DNA from 2 places in the Xanthobacter sp. 91 genome. Region 2 is predicted to be linked to the other one. Evidence: riboswitches for the same ligand, from Rfam matches in the RefSeq annotation. Region 2 holds a riboswitch; the other holds the start of a gene.
What was found. Region 2 has a riboswitch for cobalamin ahead of metE (5-methyltetrahydropteroyltriglutamate--homocysteine S-methyltransferase). Riboswitches for the same ligand answer to the same signal wherever they lie in the genome.

Region 1 (8,356 bases), 4.5 Mb from region 2:
CCTTGCCGTAGCCGGCGACGAGATCGTTCACTTCGAGCATGGCGATCTCCTCATTCCGCCGCAGCGGCGACGCCGCCGAGATAGGCCTCGATGACGCGCTCGTTGGCCTGCACCTCGGCCGGCTTGCCCTCGGCGATCTTCTGGCCGAAATCCAGCACCGTCACCGTGTCGCACAGGCCCATGACCACATCCATGTGGTGCTCGATGAGCACGATGGTGAGCCCCGCGTGGCGCACCTTCCGGATGATCTCCACCAGGTGCTTGATATCAGGCGCGGTGAGGCCGGCGGCGGGCTCGTCGAGCAGCAGCAGCGCGGGGTCGAGCGCCAGCGCGCGGGCGATCTCAAGGAGGCGCTGCTTGCCGTAGGGCAGGTTGCGCGCCTCCTCGTTGGCGAGGTCCGCGAGGCCGACGAAGTGGAGCAGGCTCATGGCCCGCTCGCGCGCCGCCTTCTCCTCCCGCCTGATGCGCGGCAGGCCCAGCGCCACCTCGGCGAAGGTCGCCTGATAGGTGTGGTGGAGGCCCACCAGCACGTTCTCGATGAGCGTCAGCTCGGCGAAGAGCTGCACGTTCTGGAAGGTGCGGGCGATGCCCTCGCTGGCGATGTCGGCGGAGGTCTTGCCGGTCACCGCCTGCCCCTTGAACCGGACGGCGCCGGCGGTGGGCACATAGATGCCGGTGAGCACGTTCATCATGGTGCTCTTGCCGGAGCCGTTCGGCCCGATGAGGCCGTGGATGGTGCCGGGCTTCACCTCGATGGACACCTGATCCAGCGCCCTGAGGCCGCCGAACTGCATCACCACATTGTCCACGTGGAGCAGCACGCCCTCATGGCCCTCGTGCGAGGCGGTGACGGCCTTGCCGTGGGTATCGGCATGGATCACCGCGTGGGTCTGCACGAGACTCGGCCAGAGCTGGGCGGCGGCGCGCTTCAGGAAGCCGACGATGCCATCCGGCAGGTAATAGACCACGAACAGGATCATCACGCCGAAGACGGCAAGCTTGTAGTCCGTGATCTTCTGCAGCAGCAGCGAGAAGACGAAGAAGGCGAGGCACAGCACCACGGGGATGGCGTTGCGCACCCGGTTCTCCGGGTCCTTCACGAAGGCCCGCGCGCCGGCGATGACGGCAATCAGCGCGATGGTGCCGGCGATGTAGCGGAACAGTTCGATGTCGGAGAGCAGGTTCGGCAGGAACACGATGATGACCGCGCCGAGGATGGGCCCCAGCCGCGACTTGCGCCCGCCCACCGTGACCGCCAGCAGGAACTGCACCGACAGCTCGAAGCCGAAATTGTTCGGCGCGATATATTGCTCGGAATAGGCGAACAGCGCGCCCGCGAGGCCCGCGAGGCCGGCGGAGACCACGAAGGCCAGCACCTTGTGCTTGTACACCGACACGCCCATGCAGTCGGACGCGATGGGGCTGTCGCGCAGCGCCTCGAACGCCCGGCCGAGGTGGGAGGCGAGGATGCGGTTGATGATGATGAGCGTCAGCACCAGCGCGATGGCGGCGATGTAGTAATATTCCACTTCCTTCATGCGCTTCAGCGACATGTCGAACAGCGGGATGCTGTCGCCCAGCCAGCGCAGGTCGAGGAAGAGGGGCGTGGTCAGCTTGATGCCGAGCGGGCCGTTGGTGAGGTCCGTCATCTCGTTGATGAGGATCTGCACGATGGTGCCGAAGGCCAAAGTCACCATGGCGAGATAGGGGCCGGTGACGCGCAGCGCCGGCAGCGCCAGCACCACGCCGAACACGGAGGCGACGATGATCGCCAGCGGCAGCGCCGGCCAGAAGCCGATGCCGAAATGCATGGCGAGGCAGCCGGCCGTGTAGGCGCCGATGCCGAACAGCGCGGCATGGCCGATGGACACCTCGCCCGTATAGCCGAACACCACATCGAGCCCGAGCAGCAGGATCGAGAAGATGGCGATGGTGACGAGCAGGTGGAGATAATAGGGGCTCGTCACCACGAAGGGCAGAACGACGAGCACCGCGAGGCCGAGGAGCGACCCCGTGGAGGAGAGGAGGCGGCGCGCGAGCATGGGGCTCAGACCTTCTTGATGGTGGCGCGGCCGAACAGGCCCGAGGGCTTCAGCGAGAGCACCAGCAGCAGCAGGACGAGGCCGGGCACGTCCTTGTATCCGGTGGAGATGTAGTAGCCGGTCAGCGTCTCGGTGATGCCGAGGATGAGGCCGCCGACGATGACACCCATGCCGCTCGACAGGCCGCCGATGATGGCCACCGCGAACGCCTTCAGCCCCAGCACCGCGCCCATGGTGGCGCCGGTGAGGGTGACGGGGGCGATGAGCACGCCGGCGAAGGCGGCGGTCATGGACGACAGGGCGTAGGAGAAGGTGATGACGCGCCGCGTGTCGATGCCCATCAGGCCCGCCGCGTCGCGGTCATTGGCGGTGGCCACCACGGCCTTGCCGAAGATGGACCGCCGGTTGAAGATTTCCACCGCCAGCATTATGGCGAGCGCGCCGATGACGATGGCGATCTCCATGGGCTGGATGCGCACCGGCCCGATGGTGAGCGCCGCCTCGGGCAGCGGGGAGGGGAAGCGCAAAGCGTCGCGGCCCCAGATGTTCTCGGCGAGATTGCGGAAGATGATGCCGAGGGCGATGGTCGCCATGATCCAGCCGGCTTCCGACTTCGCCTTCACCGCCTGCCGCACGCCGAGCCATTCCACCACCGCGCCCTGCGCGAGGCCGAAGGCGAAGACGATGGGCAGCATGAGCAGGTAGGCCCACAGGGTGCCGAGCGCCTGCCCGATGAGGAAATTGATGGTGGTGAGGCCCACCAGCGCCCCGAGCATCAGGGCCTCGCCCTGGCCGAAGTTCAGGGTTTTCGAGGTGGCGAAGGTGAGCTGGTAGCTGAAGGCGATGACGCCGTAGATCATGCCTACGGCGATGCCGCTCACGATGAGCTGCGACAGGACGTTCATGACGGTCTCCGGAAGGGGGCGCGGCCCCCGCGTCGGGGCAGGGTTCCGGGCGAACCGGCCGCCGCGCTCCATGGCGCGGCGATCCGAATGGTGTGGGCGAAGGGGCGGGTCGTTGGGGCCGGTTATGAACCGATACCCCACCCAGTGCCGTCATGCCCCGGCTTGTCCGGGGCATCCACTTCGCCGCTGGGCCGGCGCCCATTCATCAGAGCGGCCTTCCAGACTTTCCGTGGGTCCCCCGGAACCCGGCTGGTGCCGGGTTCCTTTTCCAAGAGCCGGAAGTCGGCAGAAGCCAACTTCCGGACAAGCCGGGGGACGACGGTGCACACAGTGGCTGGGTCAGCGAACCGGAACTCGAGCCCGCTCAGCCTCAGTTCTTGGGCTTCACACGCACCGCCTTGTCGCCGGCGATGTCTTCGGGATGGGCGGCGACGACGCGGCCGTCCTTGACGAGGCCGAACACCGGGATGTTGGCGGTGATGGCCTCGTGGTCGGTGGCGGAGAAGGGCTTGTCGTAGACGGTGACGACGCCCTCGACCTTGGTGTTGAGGTTTTCCAGCGCGTCGCGGACCTTGCGGCCGTCGGTGGAGCCGGCCTGCTTGATGGCGGCGGCGAGCAGCAGCACCGAATCATAGCCCTGCGCGGCCGAGACCGGCGAAGGCATGCGATCGATCTTGTAGGCGGCCTGATAGGCCTCGATGAACGCCTTGCGCTTGGGGGTGTCGGGCAGCTGGATGAAGGTCTGCGGCATCATCGCGCCGTTGCCGTTGGCACCGGCGGTGTCGATGAAGTTGGCCATGGAGAGCGTCCACGAGCCGATCATGGGCACCTTCCAGCCGAGCTTGGCCATGCCGTTGGCGATCTGCGCCAGCTCGGGGCCGATGGCGTAGGTCAGCACCACGTCGGCGCCGGCTTCCTTGGCGCGCAGCAGCTGCGCGGTCATGTCGGTATCGCCGATGTTGAACTTCTCTTCGGCGACCGGCTTCACGCCCATGGTGGCGAGGGCCTTCACCAGATCGGCGCGGCCGAGCTGGCCGTAATTGGTCGAGTCGGCGAGGATGGCCGGCTTCTTGAAGCCCTGCCGCTTCACCGCTTCCTCGGCGATCATGGCGCTCTGGATGGCGTCGTTCGCGGAGGTGCGGAAGATGTAGTTGTTCTTGTTGTCCGGCGGCACGAACTGCTTGGAGATCAGGGTGCCGGTGGCCACGTTGTTGATCACCGGGATCTCGGCTTCCTGGTAGAAGCGCTGGGAGGCGAGGGCGACGCCGGTGTTGATGTAGCCGAGGGTGGCGACGACGCCTTCCTTGTTGATCAGCTCCTGGGCGATCTGCACGCCCACCTCGTTCTTGGCCTCGTCATCGCGCTCGATGAGCTGCAACGGACGGCCGAGCACGCCGCCGGCCTTGTTGACCTCTTCCACCGCGAGCTTCACGCCGTCGCGCATGCTGACGCCCATGGAGGACGAGCCGCCGGTGAAGGGGCCGGTCAGGCCGATTTTGATGGGGTCGGCGGCGTAAGCTGCACCGGAAAAGGCAAGCCCGAAAACGGCAACGCCTGCGGCCAAAGCCGCGACCATGCTCCTCAGTCGCATCTTCTACTCCCTGTGTTCCCGATTATTCGGTTATTATACTTTTGTAGTACCCGCCCGCTCGGTGGCGGGGCGGCTCTCAATCGTTTAAGCGAATTGAGCGGGGCGCGCCACCATAACCTAGCGGAATGTCGGGTGCGGCCTTTGCTGCTGCCGTTTTTGCAGGCAGCCGCACGCTCGCGATGCGGGTCGCCGGTGATTTCGGACCACGCATTGTTGAAGCAATGAGCAAGATGTGATCGGGCGATACGCCTCCCGGCGCGGTCTTTCCGCAGTTGCGTTCAGGTTTTTGCATCTGCGAAGGTGCCGTTGACGCAGGGGGCGGCCGCCGCCTATGGTCGCGGTGACGGTTCCCGCAAGGGATCAAAAGGGAACGCGGTGCTCCGGTCTCACCGGAAATGCCGTGGCTGCCCCCGCAACTGTAAGCGGCGAGTCCTCTGCCATCAGCCACTGGGTCGCGAGACCTGGGAAGGCGGCAGTCTAGGCGATGACCCGCGAGCCAGGAGACCTGCCGTCAGCCGTGGTCACGCGCGAGCACGTCGGGCGGGGTTCTCCTGATGGCGGTTTTTCCGGGCCCGATATGGCCGGGAATGCCTCGTTCGCGGTGACGGACCACCCGTGCCGTCGAGTGCCTTCATGTCTTCCGCCGTCCCGTCCCGATCCCGCCGCGCACTGCCGGCCGCGGCCCTGCTCACGCTCGCCTGTGTTCCGCTTGCCTGTGTTGCGCCCGCCCTCGCCCAGACGGCGGACGACCAGAATGCGGGCGACCTGCCCACCATCGTGGTGAGCGCCACCGGCATTCCCACGCCCGAGACCGAGGTGGCGAGTTCCGTCAGCATCGTCACCGAGCAGGACATCGCCCGCAACCAGCAGCGCACCCTGCCGGACGTGCTGCAATCGCTGCCCGGCCTCAACGTGGTGCAGACGGGCGGGCCGGGCGGCACCACATCGGTGTTCATCCGCGGCACCAATTCCAACCATGTGAAGGTGCTGATCGACGGCATCGACGCCGGCAATCCCGCCGCCACCAACGGCGCGTTCGATTTCGGCAAGTTGCTGGCGTCCGATCTCGAGCGGGTGGAGGTGCTGCGCGGCCCGCAGTCCGGCCTCTATGGCTCGGATGCCATCGGCGGCGTCATCTCCATCACCACCAAGAAGGGCGAGGGGCCGCCCAAGGTGTCCGCCTATGCGGAGGGCGGCGCGCTCGGCACCTTCAACCAGTATGCGAGCCTCACCGGCGCCACCGAGAAGCTGGCCTATTCGTTTAACGTCACCCACTTCTCGTCCACCGAGATCCCGGTGACGCCGCAGAACATCGTGCCCCCCTTCTGGCCGCGCAATCCCAACGCCTACGACAACTGGACCTACTCCACCCGGCTCGACTGGCAGGCCACCGAAACCTTCGCGGTGAATTTCGTCGCCCGCTACATCGACACCAGCCTCGCCTTCACGCCGGACGTCTTCCCCCCGCCCACCTATGCCGGCATCCCGGCGGCGCTGCGCTCCACCGCCTATACGGGCATGTTCTTCACCAAGGGGGAGGGCGTGTGGACCGCGCTGGACGGCGCTCTCGTCACCTCCTTCGGCGCCAGCGAGCTGACCACGTCGAACCCCACCGTGGGGCCGAACCCGAGCGTGAACGGCACCTATGACGGCGACCGGCAGGTCTATTACGTGCGCTCCAACTATCTGATGGCGCCGGGCCAAAACCTGCTGGTGGGCGCCGAGCGGCGGAACGAGTCCATCACCTCCTCCACCGCCTACACCAATGTGGACGCCTCCACCGGCGACACGGGCGTCTATGCCGAGTACCAGGGCAACGTCTGGAACCGGCTCTTCTTCGCCGCCAACGTGCGCTACGACGCCGACGACAGCTTCGGCGACCACACCACCTTCCGCCTCGCCCCGGCGCTGCTGTTCGACGAGACCGGCACCAAGCTGAAGGCGAGCTACGGCACCGGCTTCAAGGCGCCCACGCTTTACCAGCTCTACGCGCCCTACTACGGCAATGTGAACCTCCAGCCGGAGGAGAGCGAAGGCTGGGATGCGGGCTTCGAGCAGAAGGCGTTCGGCGAGCGCGTGCTGTTCGGGGTGACATACTTCCACAACAACATCACCAACCTCATCAGCTACGATCCGGTGACGTTCCAGAACGTCAACATCTCCAGCGCCGTGACCCAGGGCGTGGAGGCGTTCGTGGCGGTGAAGGTGACGGACCGCATCGATGCGCGGGTGGACTACACCTACACCGACGTGGTGGGCTATGTGCCGCCGGGCCAGCCCTTCGGTGCCGCCTGCGCGCCCATCAACGCCACCTCCTGCTATCCCCTGCGCCGGCCCAACAACAAGGTCAGCCTGACGCTGGGCTGGCGGCCGACCGACGAACTCGATCTGGCGGCGAGCCTCGTCTATGCCTCTTCCTGGTGGGACATCGTGCGTCTCACGTCGAACTACATCGACCAGCCCGGCTATACCGTGGTGAATCTGGCGGCCAACTACCGGCTGAATACCGTCACCACCGTGTTCGGGCGCATCGACAATCTGTTCAACCAGACCTACGAGAACCCCAACGGCTTCCTCGCCCCCGGCTTCGGCGCCTATGGCGGGGTGAAGCTCACGTGGTGAGGTTTGATTGGTGAGGAATGATCGGTGAGGCTTGATCGGTGAGGTTTTGGTGAAAGGCGCGGCGGCCGGGCTGATGCTCGCGGCCCTTCTGGCCTGCGCTCCGGCGCGGGCGGAGGAGGCCCATGGTCGGCCGCTCGCCCGGCCCCGCGTCGTCTCGCTCAACCTGTGCACGGACGAGCTGGCGCTGCGCCTCGCTGATCCCGGGCAGGTGCTCTCCGTCACCCATCTCGCGCGCGACCCGCTCGCCTCCAACGTGGCGGACATCGCGCGCGACGTGCCGGTCAATCGCGGGCTGGCGGAAGAGGTGGTGCCGCTGAAGCCGGACCTCGTGCTCGCCGGCGCCTACACCACCCGCACCGCCACCGCCGTGCTGCGCCGCCTCGGCTTCGAGGTGCTGGAGCTGACGGAACCGCAGACCCTCGACGAGGCCTACGCCCAGATCCGCATGGTGGCGGCGCGGCTCGGAGTGCCGGAGCGGGGCGCGGCCATGGTGCGGGGGATGAAAGAGGCCTTCGCCCGCCTGCCGCCGGTGGCGGGTCCACGCCCCACCGCCGTGGTGCTGCGGCCCAACGGCTTCACCACCGGGCGCGGCTCGCTGGCGGACGAACTGATGGAAAAGGCCGGCCTCACCAACCTCGCGGCCCAGCTCCCCACCGACAAGATGGGCCAGCTGGCGCTGGAGGAGATCGTGCGCGCCGCGCCCGATCTCGTGGTGGTGAATGCCGATGAGGCGGCGCCGCCCTCGCTGGCCGACGCCCTGCTGCACCACCCCGCGCTCGCCCCCTTCAAGGACCGCACGCTGGCGCTGCCGCTCAAGCTGTGGACCTGCGCCGGGCCGGACCTCGCCGAGGCGGCGGCGCAGCTCGCGGCGGCGCGGGCGCGGCTCGCCGGGCCGGAAGCGGCGCGACCGGCCCCCATCCACCACGCATCCGCCGAGGGTGTGCGCTGATGCCCTCGCGCCTCGTCCTTGCCCTTGGCCTTCTGGTGCTGGCGCTGTTCTCAGCCTCGGTGGCGGTGGGCTATGCGCCGCTCGATCTTGGCGCCGCTTTCGGCGATCTTCTCGCCGGCCGGCAGAGCCTTGCGGCGCTGGTGCTGTCCGAACTGCGCCTGCCGCGCGCCATCCTCGGCGCGGCGGTGGGCTTCAGCCTCGGCCTCACCGGGGCGGCCTTGCAGGGACTGATGCGCAATCCGTTGGC
Region 2 (8,356 bases):
GTAGAGCAGCATGGAGCCGAGGGAGGCCATCAGCCGGTCGGCGATGTCCCGTGCAAGGTGTGTGATCGCCCGGCGTGCCCGCAGCGTGCTTTCCCGATGATCGGCAGACCTATTGCCGTGGACGAGACTCTGAGCGTGTTCACGCCCTATGCCGCTGGCTAGGATATGATCGCACGTGGTCTAGGATTTAAGCGTGACAGCAATCTAAATCGCCCAAATCTGCCGCGTTCCACGGGCATGGAGCCCCCCAAGGCTCAAATTTCTTTCGTAACAGCGAAGTTGTTGTCTCGTGCAAGCTTTTGTCGAGGTTTTACATGGGTCAGCCCGGCAGAATGACGACGGAAAATGAGGGTGCACATGTGTTGGTTCGCCTCACATGGAATGATCTCCCACCCATCGATCGAGACCGCCGCATCAGGGCATCGGAAGGCCTCGCGAGGCTTATGGCGCGAAAGCTCGACGGCGGTGATTATGCGGTTGGCGAAGGATGGATGTCGTTCAGGGTTCCCGATCCCGGAGAGCGCCGGCTTGAGGCGTTTACCAAGCGGATGGAGACTCGTATCGGCGAGATACTGTTCGCCCCGCTTACCCCGAAAGCCGTTGACAGGGCTCTTGGCATCACTCCCAGAGAGCGCATTCGTTGGTACAAGGATGGGCGCCTTCCCACCTGCGGCCGGGAAAAAACCGACCATGGCGACCGCACAATTCAGTTCCCTATGTTTCCATTTGCAAATATCGCCAGCATCCAGGCGAACCCCCAGCCGAGACCGATGTCCACACAGCATTCGATCACCATTTTCCGATATAAAGATGTCCTTATATGCCGTTGACGCACTGGCGTTTGGCGCGTACGTAGACGGCGTCGTGGTTCTCTGGGCCGTTTGTGGCACCGGAGCTAAGAGGGAAGCCGGTTTAATGCCGGCGCTGCCCCCGCAACTGTAAGCGGCGAGCTGACGTCCATTCATGTCACTGGGAGCAATCCTGGGAAGACGGACGACCGGCCGAGACCCGTGAGCCAGGAGACCTGCCCCGACAACATACGTACTCGGGCGGGGTGTCCTGGTGGTGCGCTTGGGTCTCGGTTGGCTCGCGCCCACCGCGCCCTGTCGCGGCTGCCATGGCCTTCGCCCATTCAACGGAAGGGTTGAAGAGCCGTGACGACGATCACCACACCACCCCCCGCCATTCCCGTGGCCACGCTCGGGACTCCCCGCATCGGTCCACGCCGGGAGCTGAAGGCTGCGCTTGAAAGCTATTGGGCCGGGAAGACCGGCGACGCGGAGCTGCTGGACATCTCCGCTGCCCTGCGGGCCGCGAACTGGGCCCGCCAGAAGGCGCGCGGCGTGACCGTGATCCCGTCCAACGACTTCTCCCTCTACGATCAGGTGTTGGACACCAGCGTGATGGTCGGCGCCATTCCGGAAGTCTATGGCTGGCGCGGTGGAAAAGTCCCGCTCTCGGTCTATTTCGCCATGGCCCGGGGCGCTGATGGCGCGGCGTCCGAGGCCTCCTGTGGCCATTCCCATCACGGGGACGGAAGTGCAGGGCAGGGGGCGCCGGCGCAGGAAATGACGAAGTGGTTCGACACCAATTATCATTACATGGTGCCGGAATTCGCTCCGAACCAGACCTTTCAGCTCGCCAGCCTGAAGGCGGTGGACGAGTATCGCGAGGCCAAAGCCCTCGGCTATGAAACCCGGCCGGTGCTGCTCGGGCCTGTCACCTTCCTGAAGCTCGGCAAGAGCAAGGAGGCGGGCTTCGATCCCCTGAGCCTCCTCGGCAACATCCTGCCGGTCTATGTGGATGTGCTCCGCCGCCTGTCCGCCAACGGCGCCGAGTGGGTGCAGATCGACGAGCCCTGTCTCGTGCTCGATCTCGACAATGCTGCGCGTGACGCCCTGCGGCGTGCCTATGCCTCCATCGCGCACGCTCTGCCCAAACTCAAGATCATGCTCGCCACCTATTTCGGCGCGCTCGGCGACAATCTCGATGCGACCCTGTCCCTTCCGGTCGCCGGACTCCATGTGGACCTGGTTCGTGCGCCGGAACAGCTTGAGGCGGTGGTGGAGAAAGCCCGTCCGGGCCTCGTGCTGTCGCTTGGGGCGATCGATGGTCGCAACATCTGGCGTGCCAACCTGTCCGCGCTCGCGGAGCGTCTGAAGGCAGTGGTCGCCCGGCGCGGCACCGATCATGTGCAGCTTGCTCCCTCATGCTCGCTTCTCCACGTACCGGTGGATCTCGATCAGGAGACCGATCTCGATCCGGACCTGAAGTCCTGGCTCGCCTTCTCGCTGCAGAAAATGGACGAGCTTGCCGTGCTCTCGGCCGCGCTTTCGGGCGACAGCGCGCGGGTGAAGGACGCGCTGGATGCCTCCGCTGCGGCAGCTGAAGCGCGTCGGACGTCGCCCAAGGTGCACAACGCGGCAGTCGCGGCGCGAACCGGCGCGGTCACGGCCGCCATGGCCCGCCGCACGAGCCCGTTCAGCACGCGTGCCGAACTCCAGCACAAGCGCTTCGGCCTTCCCGCCTTTCCCACCACGACCATCGGCTCATTTCCGCAGACTGCCGAAGTGCGCCAGGCCCGTTCAGCTCATGCCAAGGGTGCGCTCAGCGATGACGCTTACACCCAATTCCTGCGCGAGGAGACCGCGCGTGCGGTGCGCTGGCAGGAGGACATCGGCCTCGACGTGCTGGTCCACGGCGAGTTCGAACGTAACGACATGGTTCAGTATTTCGGCGAGCAGCTCTCCGGTTTCGCCTTCACCAAGCACGGCTGGGTCCAGAGCTACGGCTCGCGCTATGTACGGCCGCCCATCCTGTTCGGCGACGTCGCCCGCCCGGCGCCCATGACCGTGGAGTGGTGGCGCTACGCCCAGTCGCTGACGCAGAAGCCGCTCAAGGGGATGCTCACCGGGCCGGTCACCATCCTCAACTGGTCGTTTGTGCGCGATGACCTTCCGCGCAGCGCTGCATGCCGGCAGATCGCCCTCGCCATCGCGACGAGGTGGAAGATCTGGAGCAGGCGGGCGCCGCCATGATCCAGATCGACGAGGCGGCCCTGCGCGAGGGACTGCCGCTGCGCCGGAGCCAGTGGGGTGAATATCTCCGGTGGGCGGTGGAGTGCTTCCGTCTGTGCTCGTCCGGCGTCGGCGACCAGACGCAGATCCACACCCACATGTGCTATTCCGAGTTCAACGACATTATCGATGCTATCGGTGCCATGGACGCGGACGTCATCTCCATCGAGACCTCGCGCTCGAAGATGGAGCTGCTCGATGCTTTCCGCAGCTACAAGTACCCGAACGAGATCGGGCCCGGCGTCTACGACATCCATTCCCCCCGCGTGCCCGCCGTCTCCGAAATGACGGATCTGCTGTCCCGTGCCCGCCAGCGGCTGGATGACAGCCAGATCTGGATCAATCCCGATTGCGGCCTGAAGACACGCAAGTGGGAGGAGGTGAAGCCAGCGCTCGTCAACATGGTCGCCGCCGCGCGGGCTATCAGGTCAGCCACGAACTGATCCGAAGCAGGCAGGCGCGGGCGGACAGCCTGCGCCCGCCATGAAGGCGCCGGCCTGCCCACGGGTTGGAGCGCGCGTGGCGTCACCGGCTCGCTGTCTCTCGTGGGCGCGCTCCACGGATTTTCACAGCCCGCGTCGTTCAAATCCGCCAGCCGGGCGGCGGAGCATACCTAAAGGGTCCGTGCTCTGCAGCAGGTGAGCGTTCGAAAGGGTAGTCAGGATTTGCAGGGGTTTCGTCCGGGCTGCTGCTGCCTGATCTCGCGTTGCAGACACTCAGGGCAAAGGCAATCCCCTTCGGCCTGCCTGACCTCCAGTTTTGGCAGATCCTGGCACCAGCACCATGAATCGGAAACCGAGGACGCCGATCCGCACGTGAATTCAGCGCCGCATCTTTCGCAGAGCAGCCGACGGATCGGAACGACAACAGGCACGGCATCGCCTCGCGCTTGATCGCGGATCGGCGTCCCAGCGCTGACAGCCTCTTGAAACTGGGACCGGTGTAACCCGCAGACGATCATATTGCTTCCCATTCTGGAAGATGGAAGCTCTATCTCTGAACGTGGTCAGGCCGATGGGCCGGGCGCTGTGCGGCTTCTGCCTGAACGCCCCGGATGCACCGCCGCCCAGCTGCGGACGGCGGTACGAAACCGTTCAGGGTGCGGGGTTTCCGTGCAGTTGGTGCAGGGCGTCGATGCGGTCTTCGATCTCCGGCGTCAGGGTCACGTCGAGCGCGCCGAGATCTTCCTCCAGCTGCGCGAGGGTGGTGGCGCCGATGATGTTGGAGGTCACGAACGGCCGGCTGGTGACGAAGGCGAGGGCGAGCTGGGCGGGCGTCAGGCCCAGCTCGCGGGCGAGGGCCACGTAGGCGCGCACCGCCTCTTCCGTGCCGGGCTTCTCGTAACGCTGGGTGCGGTTGAACAGCGTTTTGCGGGCACCGGCGGGCAAGGCGCCGTCGAGATATTTGCCGGTCAGAAAGCCCTGCGCCAGCGGCGAATAGGCGAGCAGGCCCACGTCCTCGCGCTGGTGGAATTCGGCAAGGCCGGTCTCATAGGTGCGGTTCACGAGGTTGTAGGCGTTCTGCACCGAGGCGACGCGCGGGCCGATGCCCTTTTCCGCTGCGGCGAGGAAGGCGGATAGGCCCCAGGCGGTCTCGTTGGAGAGGCCGATATGGCGCACCTTCCCGGCCTTCACCAAGGCATCGAGGGCGGCCAGCGTCTCCTCCACCGCCACCTCCGGTCCGTCGCCGCCGCCGCGCGCGCGGGTGGTGGCGCGCTGGCCGAACAGGGGCACGGCGCGGTCGGGCCAGTGGAGCTGGTAGAGGTCGATGTAATCGGTGCCGAGGCGCTTCAGCGAGCCCTCGATGGCTTCGTTGATGTTCTTCGCATCGAGCCGCGTGGTGCTGCCATCGGCGCGGAAATAGGTGGCGTCCGAGCGGCCCACCACCTTGGTGGCGATCACCACCTTGTCGCGGCCGCCGCGCGCATTCAGCCAGGAGCCGATGATGCGCTCGGTGGCGCCCTGTGTCTCGGCCTTGGGCGGGATGGGATAAAGCTCGGCGGCGTCGATGAGATTGATGCCGCGGTCGCGGGCGATGTCGAGCTGGGCGTGGCCCTCGGCCTCGGTGTTCTGCTCGCCGAACGTCATGGTGCCGAGCGCGATGGACGACACCGTGATGCCGGTGCGCCCGAGGGGGCGATAATCAAGCATGGGGAAATGGAAATCCACAGGAGGGAACGGCGCGGAGGGTGGCTGCGCGGGCTGGCCACGTCAATGCGGGAACGGGACGCCGTGGCGCTCGGCGATCAGCTCCAGGATGCGGCGGATGTCGGTGACGAAACGGTAGGTGCCATAGGCCTGCGCATCCGCCGGGAGGGGCGCCGCGTCGCCGAGGATGAGGACGGGCAGGCCCTGATTGTCCGGCCCGAGCAGCGCCACCACCTCGGCCCGCGGCCGCAGGAAGGAGACGCGCTTCACGGTGATGCGGCTGGCGAGGCCCGGATTGCTCGCAAGCACCCCCTCGATCTGGTTGCAGTCGGGGCAAAAGTAGCGCCGGCCGGGCTTCTGCGGATCAGTGAAGCCGGGGGCGAGGAGGATGAGGAAGTCGCGGCTCATGGGGTGGGGCGTCCGGTGGCAGGGAAAACCTGGGCTGATGAAAAAGGCGGGCCCACGCGGGTGAGGCGCAGGCCCGGAAGGCGGGGAGGAAGGGAAAAAGGGCGTCAGGCGGTGCCGGCGGTGAAGGCCTCCAGCGGCTCGCCGTCTATGATGGCGGAGGGGCGCCCATCCACGCCCACCGGCACGTCGCCCTTGAGCGTGATGCGGTAGAGCTGGCGGTCGAAGTCGAGCGTATAGATGTCGCGCGGGGCGAGGTGCGCGGTGGCGCGGTTGTCCCAGAAGGCGATGGAGCCCGGCCGCCAGCGGAAGCGCACGGTGAATTCCGGTCGGGTGATGTGCTCGAACAGCAGGTCCAGCAACTGCTGGCTCTCGCGCGGGGTGAGGCCGGTGACGCTCTTGAGGAAGGAGGGGCTGACGAACAGCACCCGCTCGCCGGTCTCGGGGATGACGCGCACCAGCGGGTGCTCGCTCACCAGCGGACGGCGGCGGTTCTTCTCCTTGAAGTCGGCGGTGCCGGCCTGCCCCTCGGGCGGGGCGAAGGCGTGGATGCCGCGCAGGGTATCGACGAAGCCGCGCAAAGTGGGCGACAGCGCCTCATAGGCGACGGCGAGGTTGGTCCAGAAGGTGTCGCCGCCATAGGGCGGGATGGTGACGCCGCGCAGGATGGAGGCGGCGGGCGGGTTCACCGCGGCGGTCACGTCCGTATGCCAGCCGGTCCACGGGCGGATCAGTGGCTCGCCGGTGTGGCGCGTCGCGAAACGGTCGCGGCCGACGGAATAGACCTGCGGATAGCCTTCTACGAAGCCGAACACGGGATGGCCGATGGTGGGCGCGCCGAAGGCCGAGGCCAGCGCCACATGCTCGGCATGGCTCAGCGGCTGGTCGCGGAAGAACACCACCTTCCACTTGAGCAGCGCGGCGCGGATTTCGTCCACCACCTCCGGCGAAAGCGAGCGGGAGAGGTCCGGCGCCTCGATCTCCGCGCCGATGTGGCCGGTGAGCGGATGCACGGCGATGTGGCGCGGCGGCAGGTCGGCAAAACCGCCTTCGCTGGAGGAGATGGGCGCGGCGCTGGGCATCGGTTTTCCTTTCCTGACAGGCGTTTGACGCGGGCGGTGGCCGCACGCGCCGGCGCGCCGGATGGTTCCCGACGCCGGTAGCTCGACTATAATCTATCTTTTTCATCGATTTTATCTAAAAATAATTGACGCCCCGGAGCCGGGCCATATCGTTGGGTCGCGTGATGCCCCCATCGCGCTTCCCGCAGCCAAGGAGACCCGGCATGGCCCCGCCGCCCGCAGACGCATTCCCGTTCCTCGCCCCGCCTCCGCGTCGGGCGGTTCTGAAGGGGCTTCTGGCGGCGGCGTGCGTGATCGCGGCGTCGGCCGGGACGCCGTCATTCGCTGCGGAGACGGAGGCCGCGCCCCAGCCGGTGCGCGGCGGCGTGCTGCGCTTTCTGGTGGAGCACGAACCCTCGACGCTGGTGACCATCGCCCACACCGCCGGGCCCACCCAGCGCGTCTCGCCCAAGGTGACGGAGGGCCTCCTCACCTACGATCTCGACTTCAACCCCAAGCCCGCGCTGGCGACGGAATGGAGCGTGAGCCCCGACGGGCTGACCTACATTTTCAAGCTGCGCGAGGGGGTGAAGTGGCACGACGGGCGGGACTTCACCGCCGATGATGTGGCCTATTCCATCCAGCTCCTGAAGGAAGGCCACCCGCGCGGCCGCGCCACCTTCGCCTCGGTGACGGCGGTGGAGACGCCCGATCCGCATACCGCCATCATCCGCCTATCGAAGCCGGCGCCCTATCTCCTCACTGCTCTCGACGCCAACGAATCGCCCATCGTGGCGAAGCACATCTACGAGGGCACCGATCCGCTCACCAACAAGAACGGCGCGGCGCCCATCGGCACCGGCCCGTTCATCTTCAAGGAATGGGTGCGCGGCAGCCACATCATCCTGGAGCGCAATCCCGATTACTGGGACAAGGGCAAGCCGTATCTGGACCGCATCGTGGTGCGCTTCATCGCCGACCAGAGCGCGCGCTCGGCGGCGTTCGAGGCGGGCGAGCTCGATCTCGCCGGCGGCCCGCCCGTGCCCTATGCGGACCTCGCCCGCGTTTCCGCCTTGCCGGGGCTCGGCGCCGAGACGCGCGGCTATGAATACGCCGGGCGGATGACCCAGCTCTATTTCAACTTCGAGCGGCCCATCCTTCAGGACAAGCGGGTACGCCTCGCCATCGCCCACGCCATCGATCAGCAGAAGTTGCTGGATGTGGTCTATTACGGCTATGGCGCGGTGGCGCCCTCGGTCATCAGCCCCAAGCTGAAGGCCTTCTACGACCCCGCGCTCGAACCCTACGGCTTTGATCTCAAGGCTGCGAACCGCCTGCTGGACGAGGCCGGCTATCTCCGTAAGGCGGACGGCACACGCTTTGCGCTGAAGCTTTACGCCAACCCCTTCAACACTCAGGCGGCGGGCGATTTCGTGAAGCAGGCGCTGGCGAAGGTCGGCATCGCCGTGGACTTCCAGTTCTTCGATTTCTCCACCTACATCCAGAAGGCCTATACCGGCCGAGACTTCGATCTCACGCTCGAATCCTTGCAGAACCTGTTCGACCCCACCCTTGGCGTACAGCGCACGCTCTGGTCGAAGAACTTCCGCGTGGGCCTGCCCTTCTCCAACGCCTCCCACTACGCCAACCCGGAGGTGGACCGGCT

Region 1: another riboswitch for cobalamin. It lies ahead of A37E_RS0100650 (TonB-dependent receptor); the one in region 2 lies ahead of metE (5-methyltetrahydropteroyltriglutamate--homocysteine S-methyltransferase).

What each region holds. Positions count from the first base shown of each region.
Region 1 is NZ_JNIB01000001.1:97,469-105,824, reverse strand. Features, by position in the region: gene A37E_RS0100670 (ABC transporter ATP-binding protein) at 1-40, opposite strand, end outside; gene A37E_RS0100665 (branched-chain amino acid ABC transporter ATP-binding protein/permease) at 51-2,042, opposite strand; gene A37E_RS0100660 (branched-chain amino acid ABC transporter permease) at 2,048-2,947, opposite strand; gene A37E_RS0100655 (ABC transporter substrate-binding protein) at 3,318-4,538, opposite strand; cobalamin riboswitch at 4,866-5,066, shown strand; gene A37E_RS0100650 (TonB-dependent receptor) at 5,172-7,160, shown strand; gene A37E_RS0100645 (ABC transporter substrate-binding protein) at 7,192-8,109, shown strand; gene A37E_RS0100640 (iron ABC transporter permease) at 8,109-8,356, shown strand, end outside.
Region 2 is NZ_JNIB01000001.1:4,590,890-4,599,245, forward strand. Features, by position in the region: partial or broken gene A37E_RS0121430 (citrate/2-methylcitrate synthase) at 1-54, opposite strand, end outside; gene A37E_RS27510 (short-chain fatty acyl-CoA regulator family protein) at 58-162, shown strand; gene A37E_RS27095 (hypothetical protein) at 315-830, shown strand; cobalamin riboswitch at 849-1,047, shown strand; partial or broken gene metE (5-methyltetrahydropteroyltriglutamate--homocysteine S-methyltransferase) at 1,164-3,520, shown strand; gene A37E_RS26635 (cysteine-rich CWC family protein) at 3,736-4,050, opposite strand; gene A37E_RS0121440 (aldo/keto reductase) at 4,172-5,227, opposite strand; gene A37E_RS0121445 (DUF3088 domain-containing protein) at 5,288-5,632, opposite strand; gene A37E_RS0121450 (TauD/TfdA family dioxygenase) at 5,737-6,711, opposite strand; gene A37E_RS0121455 (ABC transporter substrate-binding protein) at 6,915-8,356, shown strand, end outside.